2 regions of the Pseudarthrobacter quantipunctorum genome follow, and region 2 is predicted to be linked to the other one. Evidence: predicted binding sites of a transcription regulator. Region 2 holds the regulator's gene; the other holds the start of a gene.
The links. Region 2 encodes LexA, which represses DNA repair genes until DNA is damaged. Its sites were predicted from a motif close to TCGAACANNTGTTCGA; they were not measured.
Positions count from the first base shown of each region.

Region 1 (6,804 bases), 720 kb from region 2:
GCAGCCGTACTACGTGCACCCGGGCGCTGGCCATGGCTTGGTGTTCGCAGGGCTCTATGAATGGTGGAAGGATCCCACCTGGCCGGCAGGGGAGCCGGGCGGGTGGCTGCTCTCAACGTCCATCCTGACCACTGACACGCCCCCGCCTGGCAGTGAGTCGACCGTATTTGGAAAACTCACGGCACTCCATGACCGGGTCCCCCTGCCCATGGACAAAGCCACCATGCAGGCCTGGCTTGACCCCCAGGCCGATGATCCGGCAGGACTTGTGGACCTGGTGCGGGCGGGCGTCAAGGACGTGGCTGCTGACTGGCACGTGGAATCCGTAGGGAAAGAAGTGGGCAACGTCAGGAACAACGGGCCCGAACTCATCGAGCCCGTGGAAGCTCTCTTCTAGCAGCGGGCCCTCCAGCAGCCCGGACCAAACCTTAAGGAAGGGCTATACGGTGACCGCGCCGTCGTCGTCCACTGCCCAGGTGGGGTTGTACGCAACCTCCCACCGGAAACCGTCCGGGTCCGCGAAGTAGCCGCTGTAGCCGCCCCAGGGCTGGGTGATGGGCTCGGAGATGATGTCCGCCCCTGCGGCGGCAGCTTCCTCCATGACGCGGTCCACGTCCTCCGTGCCGGGAAGGTTGTGGCTCAGCGTGATGCAGGGGACACCCCCGGACGCCGTGACGCCGGCGTCTGCCTGCATCTGGCGCACATCCCACAGGGACAGCACCAGCCCGTGGTTCACCTGGATGAACACCACGTCACCTGGAACCTCGCGGTGGACAGGCCAGCCCAGCCCGTCAACGTAGAAGGCCCGGGACGTGGCAACACTGCGGACGCCCAGCGAAATGAAGTCGACTCTTGGCTGCATGCTTCGATACTGTCAGACGATGGCGACAATTCAAGGAAACGATAGAGATGCTTTGGCCGACAAGGAACAGCTCGCTGCCGTCCGGGTTGCTGTTGACGAAGTGGATGAACAGATCGTCACCCTCATCGCCCGCCGCGAACGGCTGATCCGTATTGCCGGGACGCTCAAGGGCGACGACGCCGAGGTCCGTGCGCCCGGCCGGGTGGAACGGATCATTGAGCACGTCCGTTCAGCCGCGGAAAAGAAGGACATAGACCCGGACATCGTCGAGTCCACGTACCGGGCCATGATCTCCGGCTTTATTGAACTGGAACTGAAGGTCCACAAAGAGAACAGCTGATCTGCCGCTGTTCGGGCCCGGCTTACAGGTTTTCCGCCACGGGGACGCCGTGCTGGTATTCCCTGCCCTCGGCCTCGCTGAAGGCTGACATGAGGTGCCCCTTGCCGAGCCCGTTCAGGGCGGCAAGGGGAAAGCTGCCGGTGATGCTGTTCTCTGAATGGGTTACCCCGGACAGGTCGTAGTCTTCCTCGACTCCCTGTTCGCGGTTGAAGGAATAGAAGGCAATGGCCTTCCCGTTCATGAACTCAATACACAGCCTCCGTTGCGAGGAATAGTCGGGCGTAGCCCCCACCAGCCCCACTACGTAAGCACCGGAATCCGGGATGGTGCCGTCTATATCGAACGTGGCCACCACGGTGGAGTCCTGGGTTGTGATGCTTGCCTGCTTCAGAAGTGCGTCTTGGGTTTTCATGGCACAATCCTGCTCCCTGGCGATCGGTCCGTCCACCCTTGACGGCCAATCTTCTTTGTCCCTCCCATGGCCCATCTATGCCCCCGTTCTGGGCAGGGGTAGACTGATGTTATTCGAATATGTGTTCGAATATTTCCAGTTCTATCCAGCCGGGGAGGCGCCATGGGGATGTTCAGCGAATCCGTGGATGTCCAGTGCGCTGCGGACGGCGAACCAAGCAGCCTGCTGTGGGCAGGCCGGTCCTATACCGTCTGCACTGAACCCGTGCGCTGGTACGAACGCAGGCAATGGTGGGCCGAAGAAAGCCGCGCGCCGCTGGGCAGCGGACCCGGAGTGGTGGACCATGAGATCTGGCGCGTCCAAGTCCTTCCATCCAATCCGGGGCGAGGTTCTGAAGCGCCGGAAGAACCCCTGACCCTTGACCTCACCAGGCATATCCGCAGCGGCCGCTGGCGGCTCCTGCGCATCCATGACGCACTCCGGCCCAGGACAGCATGAGTTTCACCCATCTTCACGTCTCCACCGCTTTCAGTGCCCATTACGGCGTCTCGTGGCCCGAGGAACTGGCGCAGGCCGCGGCCGCTGACGGCGCAACCGCGCTCGCCTGCACGGACAGGGACGGTCTGTACGGAACCATCAAACACCTCAAGGCATGCATGGCAGCAGGCATCGACCCCATCGTTGGGGTTGACCTTGCCGTTTTCGACGACGACGGCGATCACCGCACGCAGCTGGCCGGCAGGGTGGTGGTGCTGGCCCGGGGCCACAACAACGGGGCCGGCTACCGTGCCCTCTGCAGATTGATTTCCGACGCCCACGCCCGCACCACGGGAAAAGCCGGGGGAGCAGTCCCCGTGGCCGTCACCCGGGCAGAGCTGGCTTCCCGCACCCTTGATCCCCAAACCCTCAAACCGGTGTTGACGGTCCTGATCGGGCCTGATTCCGACGTCGGACGGGCCATGGGAGGGCGCCGCTACCTTCGCCCGCGCACCCTTTTCAAACAGTGGCTGGAGGCCATGCCCGCAGGCACGCTGGTGGCCGAGATCGTGTCCCAGCTCAGCGCACCGGGAAAGCCGTTGAGCACAGCCCATGCCGTCCGGATGCTCAGGCTTGCCGAAGAGCATCATGTTCCTGCTGTCCTGACCAACGCCGTCAGGTACTGCGCAGCAGACGGTGCCCCCACCGCCGATGTTCTCGACTCAGCCCGCACCCTGAAATCCCTGCCTGAACTCGCGGATGAACCGCTGCTTCAGCCAACCGGCCAGGGATGGCTGAAGTCTTCACCGGAAATGCTCCGGCTGGGCAAAGAGATCATTTCAGCGGCAGGATACGGTGCCGCGGACCTGAAACAGCTGATGGCCCAAACCGAGGCGCTCGCCGACCGCTGCCGGATGGATCCGGCCACGGACATGGGCTGGAAGCAGCCGGTAGTGCCCGAAGCCTCAGTCATAGGCATCAGCCAGGATCCACACGTTGAACTGGTCCAGCGGTGCCAGGCCGGTATCAGCCGGCGCTTTCCGGGAATTGCTGGCGCAGCCGGAGAGAGGATGCTCTCCCGGCTCGACCATGAGCTGGGCATCATCCGCAACCTCGGGTTTTCCTCCTACTTCCTGACCGTCGCCGAGGTATCACGCATGATCCAGGAGATGGGAGTGCGGGCGGCTGCCCGGGGATCAGGCGCCTCAAGCCTGGTCAACTACCTGATTGACGTCAGCCAGGTGAACCCCTTGCAGCACGACCTCATCTTTGAACGGTTCCTTTCACAGGACCGCGCAACCCTTCCGGACATCGATATTGACGTTGAAAGCGCGGAGCGGCATAACGTCTACCACCGCATTTTCAAGAGATTCGGTTCCGAGCGGGTCACCCTGATGAGCATGCAGAACGGATACCGGGCCCGGGGTGCGGTGCGGGACGCGGGGATGGCGCTGGGCATGGACGACGACGAGGTGGGGGAGATCGCCAAGCAGCTGTGGCGTTTTTCTGCGCGGAAATTCCGTGAGGCACTGCAGGAAAAACCTGAACTCCGGGAATTCGCCGGCAGGGTGGAGCAGCGCGATCAGGACGGGAACCAGCAGCTTGACCTGCTGGTTGACCTGACGGAACGCCTGGACCGGCTGCCCCGCCACATATCCATGCACCCCTGTGGCGTAATCCTTGGCGACGCTACCCTCCTGGACCGCACCCCGGTGCAGCCCAGCGGGCTGGGGCTGCCCATGAGCCAGTTCGATAAGCACGACATGGATCCCATGGGCATGCTCAAGCTTGACGTCCTGGGAGTCCGGATGCAGAGCGCCATGGCGTTTGCCGTCCGTGAAGTCATCCGCATCCACCCGTCCAAACAGGAAGTGGTGGCCGCCGGAAGACATCCGTCCGGACCTGACGGCACAGGGCCCGACTACATTGCTGACAATGGCCACATCAACCTCAATGCAGTTCCCCTTGATGATGAAGCCACCTTTGATCTCATCAGAAGCACCCACACCCTGGGCTGTTTCCAGATTGAATCACCCGGCCAGCGGGAACTGATCGGCAAGATGGCGCCCCGGGAGTTCAACGATCTCATCATCGATATCTCGCTGTTCCGTCCCGGCCCCATGAAGTCGGACATGGTCCGGCCCTTCCTGGAACACCGGCACGGTTTCGCCCCCGAGGTCTATCCGCATCCGGACCTTAAACCCGTGCTGGCGGAAACCCATGGCGTTACCGTCTTCCACGAACAGATACTGCGGACCTTTGATGTGATGACCGGCTGCGGGCTGGCCCGCGCTGACGAATTCCGCCGCGCCCTGGGAAATGAGGCACTCGAGCTGGAGGTGGAGGAATTCTTCCGCAAAGCTGCCAGGATCAAGGGTTACCAGCCAGAGGTGGTGGACAACGTCTGGGGGACGCTGAAGGCCTTTGGAAGTTTTGGATTCTGCAAAGCACACGGCGCCGCCTTCGCCGTTCCCACCTACCAGTCGGCCTGGCTGAAGGCCCATCATCCGGAAGCGTTCCTTGCCGGCCTGTGGGAGCACGATCCCGGCATGTACCCCAAGAGGCTCCTGGTGGCGGAAGCCCGGCGGCTCGGGATTCCCATTTTTCCCTTGGACATTAACCGCAGCAAGGCTGAGTACCGGGTGGAACGGATCGAAGAAGGCAAGGACGCAGGAAAACTGGGTATCAGGCTCAGCCTCAACGGCATCTATGGGCTTTCCGCAACAGAACTCAAACGCATCGTCGCGGGCCAGCCCTATGACTCCCTTGCGGACCTGAGGGCGCGGTCACGGGTCAGCAAGCCCAATATCAAGCGGTTGGCCCAGCTGGGGGCTTTTGATTCGCTTCACCGTGAGGCGGGCGGCACGGCAAACCGGGCCGACCTCGTCCACCACCTGCAACAGATCCAGGGGTCCAGCAGTGGGCGGAAAGGCGTGGAAGTCCTCGAGGGCCAGCTGTCCCTGCCCTTGGGGGATGTTGAACTGCGCAATGTTAAGCCGGGGCTCCCGTCGCCAACACTTGTGGAAAACGTGCGGGCTGAACTGGACCTGATGGCCGTGGACGTCAGCAGCCACCTGATGGACAGCCACCGGCCCATGCTGGACAGGCTTGGTGTCACCACGGCGGACAAACTCCTGGGCCTGCGCAACGGAACGGAGGTATTGGTGGCCGGAGTGCGGGTGGCAACACAGACGCCGCCCATGAGGGGCGGGAGGCGCGTGGTCTTCATCAGTATCGACGACGGCACCGGCTGCATAGATTCGGTCTTTTTCCACGAAGCCCAGGAAAAAGCCGGCATGCTCCTCTTTGGGACCAGGCTGCTGCTGATCCGCGGGACAACCCGGCGGACCGGGCCTCGTGGGATCAGCCTAAGTGCAAGCATGGCCTGGGACCTTGGCAGGACAGAGACCCTGCCCTTCCCGGATTCCCGTCCGCAGGAACCCGAAGCCCCGCATCCGCTGGATGGAATCAGCAGGAGCCTCGCCATAACGGGATTCAGCGGCTGACCCTTCCGTGCGCCGCGTTGGTCGGGCCTCAGCGGAACCGATAGCATTGACGATGGCTGGCTGTGGTCCCCGTATGCCACAAGCTATGAAGCCTTAACTTTGAATAGGAGACACCCGTGTCAGATGCCCAGCAGATCACCCTTCTCGTCGATGGCGAAGAGACCAAGGTGACTACCGGGACAACCGGTGCGGAACTCTTCTTTGAGCGCCGTGATGTTGTTGTAGCCCGCGTCAACGGCGAGCTGAAGGACCTTGACCAGGAGCTGCCGGAAGGCGCCGACGTCCAAGGCGTCACAATTGACTCTCCCGACGGCCTTAACGTCCTCCGCCACTCCACCGCCCACGTCATGGCCCAGGCTGTCCAGCAGTTGCGCCCCGACGCCAAGCTGGGCATCGGCCCGTACATTACTGACGGGTTCTACTTCGACTTCGATGTGGCAGAACCGTTCACTCCCGAGGACCTCAAGACCCTCGAAAAGATGATGCAGAAGATCATCAACCAGAACCAGAAGTTCGTCCGCCGCGTGGTGAGCGAGGACGAAGCCCGTGAAGCCATGAAGAACGAGCCCTACAAGCTCGAACTGCTGGGCAAGAAAAACGAGGCCGCCGAGGCAGGCGAGGGCGTGAACGTGGAGGTCGGCGCAGGCGACATCACTATTTACGACAACGTTGAGCGCAAGGAAGGGACCACCGTTTGGTGCGATCTCTGCCGCGGCCCGCACCTGCCCAACACCAAGCTCATCTCCAACGCCTTTGCCCTCACCCGCTCGTCCTCCGCATACTGGCTGGGCAACCAGAAGAACCAGCAGCTGCAGCGCATCTACGGCACGGCCTGGCCCACCAAGGACGCCCTCAAGGCCTACCAGGAACGCATCGCAGAGGCAGAACGCCGCGACCACCGCAAGCTCGGCTCGGAACTTGACCTGTTTTCCTTCCCGGATGAACTCGGCTCAGGCCTTCCGGTCTTCCACCCCAAGGGCGGCATCATCCGCAAGGAGATGGAGGACTACTCCCGGCAGCGCCACGTCGAAGCCGGTTACGAGTTCGTCTACACCCCGCACATCACCAAGGGCCACCTGTACGAGGTCTCCGGCCACCTGGACTGGTACAAGGACGGCATGTTCCCCGCGATGCACGTGGACGCCGAACTCAACGAGGACGGCACTGTCCGCAAACCCGGCCAGGACTACTACCTCAAGCCGATGAA
Region 1 is NZ_CP148033.1:1,837,479-1,844,282, forward strand. Features, by position in the region: gene WHH00_RS08505 (SOS response-associated peptidase) at 1-397, shown strand, start outside; gene WHH00_RS08510 (VOC family protein) at 440-862, opposite strand; gene WHH00_RS08515 (chorismate mutase) at 882-1,202, shown strand; gene WHH00_RS08520 (hypothetical protein) at 1,225-1,614, opposite strand; gene WHH00_RS08525 (DUF6504 family protein) at 1,777-2,112, shown strand; gene WHH00_RS08530 (DNA polymerase III subunit alpha) at 2,109-5,597, shown strand; gene thrS (threonine--tRNA ligase) at 5,714-6,804, shown strand, end outside.
Region 1: WHH00_RS08525 (DUF6504 family protein) is a predicted target of LexA. The motif match lies at 1,728-1,743, and genes of this name have one in related genera.

Region 2 (6,804 bases):
CTGCGCCGCCGCTGTGGCCATCCGCCACTGGGCGGGCGCTGAAGCCCCGGACGCCTGGCGCGTCCACGTTCCCGGAGGCGTGGTGGGAGTCAAGTTCTTCGCCGGTCCAGGAGGCCACGAACACGTGGAGCTCAGCGGTCCGGCAGTTATTGTGGCAAACGGGACGCTTTCCTGACCTTCAGGATCCGGAACGACTTCGAGGTTGACTCCCGGCTGACCGTGAACGATTCGTCCAGCTCAGCTGCAAGCCACCGCTGAAGCGAATCGGCCCCGAGGTTCTTCTGCACCACCAGCCAGGCCGTCCCGCCCGGAGCCAGGCGCGGAATCCACAGCTTCAGCAGTGAGTGCAGTTCGTCCTTGCCGATCCGGATGGGCGGATTGGACCAGATCGTGTCAAAGCGCAGCTCGGGATCCACGGCGTCGGGGGTGCTGGCTGTGACGTTGGCAAGCCCCAGTGCTGCGGCGTTCTCGTTCGTCAGCGTGATGCAGCGCTCATTGACGTCCACGGCGTAGACCCGGGCGGAGGGCGCCTTGAGGGCCATGGTCAGGGCAATGGGTCCCCAGCCGCAGCCGATGTCCAGGAGGTTTCCCTGGGGCGCGGGAGCGGGAACCTCGCTGAGCAGGATCGCCGTGCCTTTGTCGATCCCGTCGGGGCTGAAGATGCCGGAGGAAGTCTGCAGCCTGCGCGTCTGCCCGGCGAGCTCAACAGCCAGTGGCTTGCGGGTGAAAGGGCCGGCCGGTGTTGCGCTGAAATAATGTGCGGACTCCATAACTGGCCAGAGTAGTTCCCCTTGCAGCGTAAAGGGAAACCGCGGGTATGGCCCTCTGCTACGCTGGAGGGCATGTTCCTGATCTTCGAGTAGCCGGCTCGGGCCACGCCCGTCCCGAAGCCTGTCCTCAAGCGACAGCATGTCCCACCCAGCGATGCGGTTTCTCCGAATCTTCCGCTGCGTGCACCGGACCTGGCGGAATCCGCCTGTTCCGGTCGCCGGACACACTCGAAAGTCAGCTTCCTGCTGGACTTATCGCCGTTTCCGGCTGCTTCCTTCTCCGCCACGAGTCACCATGTGGCACCTCTGCCGTTGTTGCTCTCCGCAGCGCCGGCCCAGCAAGCCAGGAGGCTTGGATGACCGCAGGCCGTCAGCCCACCGCGAATACTTCCCCAACCACCAGCAATCGGCACTATTCTGGAACTGCCGAATCTTCAAAGGAGACCATGACCAGCCAGCCCAACACCGGATCAGATCCAGCCGCCCAGGACATGAGTCCCGAGGAAATCCAGGCTGTCATTGACCGGATTCTCTCCAAGGACGTACCGGCCAGGACCCCCAGCCCGCACAGCGGCGAGGCGAAGGGCAGCGACGGAAAGTCAGTGTTCGGCAAAGCCCAGGCAATTTCCCGTCTGGACGAAGAACATTCAACGTACGACGGCGACCAGCAGGACCTCGAGGAACGCCGCGCCCTGCGCCGTACCGCAGGACTGTCCACCGAACTGGAAGACGTCACTGAGGTCGAGTACCGCCAGCTGCGCCTTGAGCGCGTTGTCCTGGCGGGGCTCTGGTCCGAAGGCACGCTGGCCGACGCCGAGAACTCGCTGCGGGAACTCGCCGCCCTTGCCGAAACTGCCGGCTCCGAGGTCCTGGACGGACTGGTCCAGCGCCGGGACAAGCCGGACCCCGGAACGTTCCTTGGCTCTGGCAAGGCGCTTGAGCTACGGGACATCGTAATGTCCACCGGCGCGGACACTGTTGTTGTGGATGCCGAGCTCGCACCCTCGCAGCGCCGAGGCCTGGAGGACATCGTCAAGGTCAAGGTCATCGACCGGACAGCCCTGATCCTGGATATCTTCGCCCAGCACGCCAAGAGCCGCGAAGGTAAGGCGCAAGTGGAGCTGGCGCAGCTCGAATACCTCCTGCCGCGCCTGCGCGGCTGGGGCGAGTCGATGTCCCGCCAGGCCGGCGGGCAGGTGGGTGGCGCCGCGGCCGGCATGGGCTCACGTGGTCCCGGTGAAACGAAGATCGAGCTGGACCGCCGTCGCATCCGCACCCGGATGGCCAAGCTGCGGCGTGAGATCGCCGCAATGAAGCCGGCACGCGAGACCAAGCGGGCCAACCGCCGTCGTAATTCCGTGCCGTCCGTTGCGATCGCCGGCTACACCAACGCGGGCAAGTCCTCGCTGCTCAACCGCCTGACCGACGCCGGCGTCCTGGTGGAGAACGCACTGTTCGCTACCTTGGACCCGACTGTCCGCAAGGCGGAGACCGCGGACGGGCTGGGCTACACGCTCGCGGACACTGTGGGCTTCGTCCGGTCGCTGCCTACGCAGCTGGTGGAGGCGTTCCGCTCCACGCTGGAGGAAGTTGCCGACGCGGACCTCATCCTCCACGTGGTGGACGTCTCGCACCCGGACCCGGAAGGGCAGATAGCTGCAGTCCGCAAGGTCTTCAGCGAAGTGGACGCCCGCAAGGTGCCGGAGATCATCGTGCTCAACAAAGCCGACGCCGCCGATCCCTTCGTGGTGGAGCGGCTTAGGCAGCGCGAGCCGCGGCACGTCGTGGTGTCCGCCCGCACGGGAGAAGGCATCGCGGAGCTGCTCAAGGCGATCAGTGACGCCATTCCCAGGCCAGGCGTCAAGCTGGAGCTGCTCATTCCGTACGATCGCGGAGACCTGCTCAGCAAACTCCACGAGTCTGACGCCGAGATCATCAGCGTGGACCACGTGGAGGAAGGCACCCGGGCCGTGGTGATGGTCCGGGAGGGCTTTGCGGCCGAACTGGAACCCTTCGTCAGCAATGACTGACGTCGTGGCCCCGGAAGCCACGGAGACGGCCGGCGAGCAGTTCGTGATCGAACTGCTCGACCGGGCCGTTGCCGGCATGGGCGGACAAAGCCGTGAGGGCCAGCATGAGATGGCCAGGCAGGTGGCCCGTGCGCTGGGAACGGGGGACCACCTCCTGGTCCAGGCCGGCACGGGCACCGGCAAGTCGCTGGCCTACCTGATACCCCTCATCGCCCACGCCCTGGAAAGCAACAAGCCCGCCCTGGTGTCCACGGCCACGCTTGCGCTCCAGACGCAGATCGTTGGCCGGGACCTTCCCCGGCTGCTCAAAGCCATTACTCCCGCCCTGGACAGGCCGGTCAAGGTGGCCCTGGTCAAAGGGCGGTCCAACTATGTCTGCCTGCACAAGCTGGAAGGCGGCTTCCCCAGCGAGGAACCGGCGGAAGGCCAGCTGTTCAGCCTGGGCGAGGACACCAGTGTGCCGCACTTCGCGGCAGCCGCTGGCGGACCCTCGTCCCAGCTGGGCAAGGAAGTGGTGCGCCTGCGGGAGTGGGCGGAGAAGACTGCCACGGGCGACCGGGACGAGCTGCTGCCGGGTGTGACGGACCGCGCCTGGCGCCAGGTTTCCGTGACGTCCATGGAATGCCTCGGTGCCCAAAAGTGCCCCATGGCAGCAGAGTGCTTCAGTGAACTTGCCCGTCAGGACGCTGCGGAAGCCGATGTTGTGGTCACGAACCATGCGATGCTCGCCGTCAGCGCCTTTGAGGGGCTTGCGGTCCTGCCCGAGTACGACGTCGTGGTGGTGGATGAGGCGCACGAACTCCAGGACCGGGTCACGGGGGCGGTCTCCGGCCAGCTGTCCGTGGCCATGGTCCATGCCGCTGCAGCCGGTGCCCGCAAGCACACCGCCATCACCGTTGACGCGCTCAACGCCGCGGCCGCCAATCTGGAACTTGCCCTAGCAGGAGTGCCGAACGGACTGCTGCCCAACGGGCTGAATGACGAACAGCTGGATTGTGTGGACCAGCTGCGCGATGCCTGCCGGGCCGCCCTCTCTGATTCGAAGGGGGACGGCAATGCAGCGCCCGACGGCGGGAGGCAGCTTGCGCGGTCCCGCCTGATGCTCATCCTGGAACTTTGCGAACGGCTCCTCGCTGCCCGGGAGAACCGCGAAGTAGTGTGGTTTTCCCGCGCCAGCTCCTTTGATCCAGCGCAGGGGTTTTCCCAGCCCGATGAGACGGCGCCGGCTTTGATCAACGTTGCGCCCCTGTCCGTGGCCGGGCGGCTGCGGGAGGGCCTGTTTGCCGGGCATACGGTTGTGCTGACTTCTGCCACGCTGGCCATCGGTTCAGCGTTTGAGCCTGCCGCCGGCGGTCTGGGACTCGTGGGTGAGGGTGCCCCGCGCTGGAAAGGTGTGGACGTGGGGTCTCCCTTCGACTACCCCAAGCAGGGCATCCTTTACGTTGCCGGGCACCTGCCGAAGCCCGGAAGGGGTGCATCCCCGGAAGCACTGGACGAGCTCGAGGCCCTTATCCGTGCGTCCGGCGGCGGCGCACTGTGCCTGTTTTCCTCCCGGCGCGCCGCAGAGGAAGCCGCCGAAGCGCTGCGCCCCAAGCTGGACATGACGGTCCTCTGCCAGGGCGATTCCACCATGACCGCCCTGGTGAAGCAGTTCGCCGACGAGCCCGATACCTGCCTGTTCGGGACCATGTCCCTGTGGCAGGGCGTGGACGTCCCTGGGGGGTCCTGCCGGCTGGTTGTGATAGACCGCATTCCATTCCCGCGGCCGGACGATCCCCTTATGACTGCGCGTTCCCGGGCCGTGGCACAGGCAGGCGGAAACGGCTTCATGTCGGTTTCGGCCACCCATGCCGCCATCCGGCTCGCCCAGGGCGCAGGCCGGCTGATCCGCTCCACGGGGGACAAGGGAGTGGTGGCTGTGCTTGACTCCCGGCTGGCCACCGAGCGCTACGCCGGGTTCCTCCGGGGAGCGCTGCCGCCGTTCTGGTCCACAACGGACCGGAAGACGGCAATCGCGGCCCTGGAGAGGCTGGCGGGCGAGAACGCCTGATGCCCAGGCCGGGGCAGTGTTTGGCTGAGCGGAGTGTTTGGCCCTGCGCAGGGCCAAACACTGCCCGGACCTGCTGTATCCAGCGGGGAACCTGGCTACAGGGACCGGAGCACTGACACGACCTTGCCCATGATGGTGGCGTGGTCTCCGAGAATGGGCTCGTACTGCGTGTTCTGCGGGAGCAGCCAGGTGTGGCCGTCACGCTGCCGGAACGTCTTGACGGTGGCCTCGTCGTCGAGGAGGGCAGCGACGATGTCGCCGTTGGCTGCATCCGCCTGGCGGCGGACCACTACCCAGTCACCATCACAGATGGCCGCGTCCACCATGGAATCCCCGGCCACCCTGAGCATAAACAGCTCACCCTGGCCCACCAGCTGCCGGGGGAGCGGCATAACGTCCTCCACCTGCTGGTCAGCCAGGATGGGACCACCAGCTGCGATGCGGCCAACAAGGGGAACCATTGCCGTGTCCAGGGCCGTGGGCAAATCCGTGACAGTGGCGCCGCCGCCTGGTGGCGCCACTGATGGCTGACTTGCCGGCCTGGCCGCACCGCCGTCCAAAGTCAGGGGCATCAGGACCTCCATGGCGCGCGGACGCTTCGGGTCACGGCGGAGGTAGCCCAGTTTTTCCAGCTGGGACAGCTGGTGCGTGACGCTGGAAAGGCTCGCCAGGCCCACGGTATCTCCGATTTCCCGCATGGACGGGGGATAGCCGTTCTCATTGACGGAACGCTGGATGGTTTCGAGGATCTTCTTCTGCCGTGGCGTCAGGCCCTTGGCGGTCCTCTTCGGTTGCGCGGTTGCCCTGCCCCCGGCGGCTGCTGCTGCCATATTCGCCAATGCCTTTCGGTGTCCGCCGGGCCTCTCCACGGCAAGGCCCTGGACGATCCCGCCCCATAATGTCAGACCCTGCTGATCGACTGTCCGGGTGGTTGTTCTTTCGTTCAAAACTAGGCCAGCCACACTGCTTTTTCAAACATTTGTTCTAGCGAGTCTCGACAATGTTCGTTGATAGGTGCTAAAACAGAAGAAGCAAAGTTCGAACATATGTTCTACTGCGAACACCAGCCATTCGAAAATGGCACCGGAAAGCCCCAGGGGGCGTCGGAGCAGAACATCCGGGCAGCACAGTATGGTCCAGGAGGGCTCAGTTCATGTCAGCTACATCTGTTTCGCGGGGTTCACGTCCACAGCTGCTCTCTGTGCAGCACCTTCTGTCCCGGCCTGAAGAGCGGCAGCCGGAACGGCCGGCCCCCCTTCCGCCCCTGCGGCTGACCCGGCGCGGCCGCATCGTGCTGATCGGGATTCCCCTGGTTCTTCTGGCCGCCCTGCTGCTCTCGCTGGCAGGCTTCTTCAACTCCCCGGCAAAAGCCTCCGACTCAGCCGCGGAGCTCCAGACGACCTCCGCGGTCACCGTGACGGTCCAGCCCGGCCAGTCGCTGTGGGGGATCGCAGCCGCCGTGGCGCCTGATCGCGACGCACGCGATGTTGTTGCCGACATCGTGCAGCTCAACAACCTCTCCGCAGGCGCAGTCTTCCCCGGCCAGCAGTTGTTCGTTCCCGCCGGCTGAGCTGCCATAGCCGGCAGCAGAGTCCGGACCGGCGGATGCGGCTTCATGGAATCAGCCAGTGGTGCACGCCGAGGGCGAACAGGAAGCCGTCACATTTTCCGGCGTCCGGCACGGGCACTAAACTGTTCAGGTGAATGACCAGCTAGAACGCCTGAACCGGCTTCCCCTCCGCAGCAACCTCCGCGGGCTTACCCCTTACGGTGCGCCACAGCTGGACGTCCCCATCCTTCTGAACGTCAACGAGAATACCCATGGTGTCCCGGCGGACGTGAGGGCGGCCATCAGCGCCGCGGTATCCGAAGCCGCCGCGGGCCTGAACCGCTACCCGGACCGGGAGTTTACGGAACTGCGCAAAGCGCTGGCGGAGTACTTGGGCCACGGCCT
Region 2 is NZ_CP148033.1:2,559,139-2,565,942, reverse strand. Features, by position in the region: gene dapF (diaminopimelate epimerase) at 1-175, shown strand, start outside; gene WHH00_RS11640 (class I SAM-dependent methyltransferase) at 147-770, opposite strand; gene hflX (GTPase HflX) at 1,217-2,800, shown strand; gene WHH00_RS11630 (ATP-dependent DNA helicase) at 2,793-4,850, shown strand; gene lexA (transcriptional repressor LexA) at 4,946-5,680, opposite strand; gene WHH00_RS11620 (LysM peptidoglycan-binding domain-containing protein) at 6,004-6,420, shown strand; gene WHH00_RS11615 (histidinol-phosphate transaminase) at 6,551-6,804, shown strand, end outside.